DNA from 2 places in the Kitasatospora sp. NPDC101183 genome. Region 2 is predicted to be linked to the other one. Evidence: riboswitches for the same ligand, from Rfam matches in the RefSeq annotation. Region 2 holds a riboswitch; the other holds the start of a gene.
What was found. A riboswitch is a leader RNA that binds a small molecule or an ion and turns the genes downstream of it on or off. The one in region 2 is predicted to bind S-adenosylmethionine.
Positions count from the first base shown of each region.

Region 1: it holds a riboswitch for S-adenosylmethionine, as region 2 does, so the genes downstream of both, ACIRRS_RS23605 (aminotransferase class V-fold PLP-dependent enzyme) here and thrC (threonine synthase) in region 2, are expected to answer to the same signal.

Region 1 is NZ_JBIWOW010000016.1:172,510-174,894, forward strand. It holds gene trpD (anthranilate phosphoribosyltransferase) at 95-1,171, shown strand; SAM riboswitch class IV at 1,278-1,395, shown strand; gene ACIRRS_RS23605 (aminotransferase class V-fold PLP-dependent enzyme) at 1,446-2,385, shown strand, end outside.
Region 2 is NZ_JBIWOW010000007.1:2,433-4,817, reverse strand. It holds gene thrC (threonine synthase) at 1-912, opposite strand, end outside; SAM riboswitch class I at 930-1,066, opposite strand; gene ACIRRS_RS11000 (glucosyl-3-phosphoglycerate synthase) at 1,208-2,236, shown strand; gene ACIRRS_RS10995 (trehalose-6-phosphate synthase) at 2,275-2,385, shown strand, end outside.

The DNA of each region.
Region 1 (2,385 bases), on a different contig from region 2:
ACACCGCCGCGGGCGAGCCGCCGCTCGATAGGCTGACTCCATCCGAACGGACGTCCCCCGGGCGACGGGGAACCGATGACAGCTGGAGTCAGCCATGGTGAACGTGAACCCTGCGAACGGCGGTAGCGACCCCGCGCAGGTGGTCCGCACCTGGCCGGACCTCCTGTCGGCGCTCCTGGCGGGGGAGGACCTCGACCGTTCGGCCACCGCCTGGGCGATGGACCGGATCATGAGCGGCGAGGCGTCCCCCGTACAGGTGGCCGGCTTCATGGTCGCGCTGCGGGCCAAGGGCGAGACGGTCGAGGAGATCACCGGCCTGGTGGACGCGATGTACGCGCACGCCGAGCCGCTGGAGATTCCCGGGCCGGCGGTGGACATCGTCGGCACCGGCGGGGACCGGGCGAAGACCGTCAACATCTCCACCATGTCCGCGATCGTCGCCGCGGCCGCGGGCGCGAAGGTGGTCAAGCACGGCAACCGGTCCGCCTCCTCGGCGAGCGGCTCCTCGGACGTGCTGGAGAAGCTCGGCGTCCGGCTCGACCTCTCCGGCCGGCGGGTGGCCGAGGTCGCCGAGGAGGTCGGGCTCACCTTCGCCTTCGCGGCGAAGTTCCACCCCTCCATGCGGCACGCCGCCCCCGCGCGCAGCGGCCTGGGGGTGCCGACCTCCTTCAACATCCTCGGCCCGCTGACCAACCCGGCGAAGGTCACCGCGCACGCGATCGGCTGCTTCGACACCCGGCTCTCGGGGCTGATCGCCGGGGTGCTCGCCCGGCGCGGCTCCACCGCGCTGGTCTTCCGGGGTGACGACGGGCTGGACGAGCTGACCATCAGCACCACCTCGCGGGTGTGGATCGTGCGGGACGGCGGCGTCACCGAGACCACCCTGGACCCGCGGGACCTGGGCATCGAGCTGGTCGGCATCGAGGCGCTGCGCGGCGGCGACCCGTCGTTCAACGCCGAGGTCGCGCGGAGGCTGCTGGCCGGGGAGCGCGGGCCGGTGCGGGACGCCGTCCTGCTGAACACGGCCTCGGCGCTGGTGGCGCTCGACCTGGGCGACGCGCCGCTGGTCGAGCAGCTCGCGGCGGGCATGGAGCGGGCCGCGGAGGCGATCGACTCGGGGAGGGCCGAGGACCTGCTGCGGCGCTGGTCGGCGGCCACCTCCCGGATCTGAGGCGGGAGTTGAGGCCCGTACCGGTGCGCCGGTACGGGCCTTCGGCCTGTCCGGATGGTGGATGGTCGTTTGACCGTCGAGCGGGTGCGATCTAGAGTCTTGGCCAGGTCATGAGTGACAGCGACAAGCCCCAGCTTGCTGTCCGGCAACCCTCCGTCCGTGGCGGGGTGCCCTGGGTGAGGACCGGGTCGTTCGGCGCATCGTCCGGGCGGCAAGCGCGGACGCCGGAGTGTCAGCACTCCCGGGGTCCCTCACCCTGAAGGAGTGCATCCTCATGTCTGTCGCCGTCGAAATCTGCACCCCCCTCGCCGTCCTCGGTGCCGACGTCCAGGTCCCGCTCGCCAGCGGTGAGAAGGTCGGCTACGCGGCGCTCGACTACGCGGCCAGCTCCCCGGCGCTCCAGCGGGTGTGGGACGACGTCGCCGCGTACGCGCCGTACTACGGCAGCGTGCACCGCGGGGCCGGGTACCTCTCGCAGCTGTCCACCGACCTGTTCGAGCAGAGCCGGCGCACCGTCGCCGAGTTCCTCGGGCTGCGCGAGGGCGACCAGGTGGTCTTCACCCGCGCCACCACCGACTCCCTCAACCTGCTCGCCTCCGCGCTGCCCGCCGGCACCCGGGTGTTCGCCTTCGAGACCGAGCACCACGCCTCGCTGCTGCCCTGGGCGCACGCCGGACTGGACGTCAGCTACCTGCGGGCGCCGCGCTCGCGGGCCGAGGCGGTGGCCGCGCTGGACGCCGCGCTCGCCGAGGCCCCCGAGGGCCCCAAGCTGCTCTGCGTCACCGGCGCCTCCAACGTCACCGGCGAGCTGTGGCCCGTGGCCGAGCTGACCGAGACCGCGCACCGGCACGGCGCCTGGGTCGTGCTCGACGCCGCGCAGCTGGCCCCGCACCACCGGGTGTCGGTGAGCGAGCTGGACGTGGACTGGATCGCCTTCTCCGGCCACAAGATCTACGCGCCCTTCGGCGCCGGGGTGCTGGCCGGCCGGGCGGACTGGCTGGACGAGGCCGAGCCGTACCTGGCCGGCGGCGGGGCGACCCGGACGGTGGCCCGCGAGGTCGACGGCTCGGTGGCCGTCCAGTGGCACACCGGCCCGGCGCGGCACGAGGCCGGCTCGCCGAACGTCATCGGCGCCTACGCGATCGCCTCGGCCTGCCGGGCGCTGACCGAGGCCGGGTTCGACGCGCTGGAGGCCCGCGAGCGGCAGCTGGTGC
Region 2 (2,385 bases):
GATCACGTCACGGCCGTCCTTGAAGGCCGCCGACACCGGCGAGCAGCCCTCGGCCTGGGCACCGAAGATCCTGTACGGGCGGTCCTCGACGAGGCCCAGCTTGATCAGCTCCTGCAGCCCCTTGTCGATCTTCGTCAGCTGCGAGCCCGAGGCGACGGGGATCACGATCTGCTCCGGCAGCCGCCAGCCGAGCTGCTCGCAGATCTCGTACGCCAGCGTCTTGGAGCCCTCGCCGTAGTACGGCCGCAGGTTGACGTTCACGAAGCCCCAGCCCTCGCCGGCCGGGTCCCCGATGAGCTCCGAGCAGAAGCGGTTCACGTCGTCGTAGTTGCCCTCGATGCCGACCAGCTCGCCGCCGTACACCCCGGCCATGACGACCTTGCCCTGCTCCAGGTCGTGCGGGATGAACACGCAGGACCGGAAGCCCGCCCGGGCCGCCGCCGCGCCCACCGCGCCGGCCAGGTTGCCGGTCGAGGAGCAGGACAGCGTGGTGTAGCCGAAGGCCCGCGCCGCCTCGATCGCGCAGGCGACCACGCGGTCCTTGAACGAGTGCGTCGGGTTGCCCGAGTCGTCCTTGACGTGCAGCTGGGCGGTGAACCCGAGCTCGCGGCCCAGGTTGTCCGCCTTCACCAGCGGGGTCCACCCCGGGTTCAGGTTGGGCTTGGAGGCGACGTCGGCCGGCACCGGCAGCAGCGGCGCGTAGCGCCAGATGGACGCGGGGCCGGACTCGATCCGCTTGCGCAGTTCCTCGGCGCCCTCGCTGCCGAACTCGTACGCGATCTCCAGCGGCCCGAAACACTCCAGACAGGCGAAGCTGGGGCCGAGCGGGAAGCGGGTCCCGCACTCCCGACAGGACAGGGCGGCGGCGGGGCCGAGGTCCACGGAAACGGGTGCGGCGGTGTCGATAGCCATGATGGCGGAGGCCTCTCTCCTCATCTTCCCCGCGGCGCGGTCGCGCCACAGGCCGGAATTGGCACCTGTCCCGCCGGGGCCTGTCGACAGACAGCCGCGCGAGAAGGTTGCCGGGACGTCAACGGGCCGTTCCCTCAGTCCCTCTGGATGAGCTTGTGAAATTGTGGTGGTACGTCGGCGGTGACCCCGGTGTGCCAAGGTTCGAGCGCCGTACGAAGACTGTATCCGAAGGCGTCAACCCCGAACGGGACTGTCCGCCACCCGAGATGACACGTCCCAACCGAGGAGGCCCCCCGTGCCCGCCGAACCGACCCCCGAGCTCCTCCCGCAGGCGGCGTCCTGGCTACGCCGCCGCTCCTGGAGCGCGGCGGACCGGTCGGTCGCCGACCTCCTGCGCGCCAAGGAACGCACCGGGCACACCGTCAGCGTCGTCCTGCCCGCCCTCGACGAGGAGGCCACCGTCGGGGACATCGTCCGCACCGTCCGCCGCGAGCTGATGGAGCGCCTCCCCCTCGTCGACGAACTCGTCGTCGTCGACTCCGGCTCCACCGACGCCACCGCCGCCGTCGCCGCCGAGGCCGGCGCCCGCGTCGAGCACCGCGACGCGATCCTGCCCCGCCTGCCCGCCGTCCCCGGCAAGGGCGAGGTCCTGTGGCGCTCCCTGCTGGTCACCCGCGGCGACATCGTCTGCTTCATCGACGCCGACCTGCGCGAGTTCGACCCCGCCTTCGTCTCCGGCATCCTCGGCCCGCTGCTCACCGAGCCCGACATCCAGCTGGTCAAGGCCATGTACGACCGCCCCCTGGAAGTGACGATCAGCGGCTCCGCCGCGGGCGAGACCGGCGCCGTCATCCCCACCGGCGGCGGCCGCGTCACCGAACTCGTCGCCCGCCCGCTCCTCAACCTCCACTGGCCGGAACTCGCCGGTTTCGTCCAGCCCCTCGGCGGCGAGTACGCGGCCCGCCGCTCCCTCCTCGAACGCCTGCCCTTCCCCACCGGCTACGGCGTCGAGCTCGGCCTGCTCGTCGACGCCCTGGAGACCGTCGGCCTCGACGCCCTCGCCCAGGTCGACGTCGGCGTCCGCCACCACCGCCACCAGGACGGCCAGGCCCTCGGCCGGATGGCCGCCACCATCCACCGCACCGCCCTCGAACGCCTGGAGCGCACCCACCGCCTCAAGGCCGGCCCCGACCTCGTCCACCCCTACCTCACCCAGTTCACCCGCGACCCCGACACCCGCGAGTTCACCGCCCACACCCTCCCCGTCACCGCCCTCGAACGCCCCCCGATGCACACGATCCCGGAGTACGCGACCCGGCACTGAGGGGTTTGCCGCCCCCACCCCCCGGCAAGATGCCAACCATGGGCGATCTCACGACCGAACGTTCGAGCGCGACCGGCACCGCCCCCGTCCTGGTGGCCTCCAACCGGGGCCCGGTGTCCTTCGGCACCGCGGACGACGGCACCCTGACC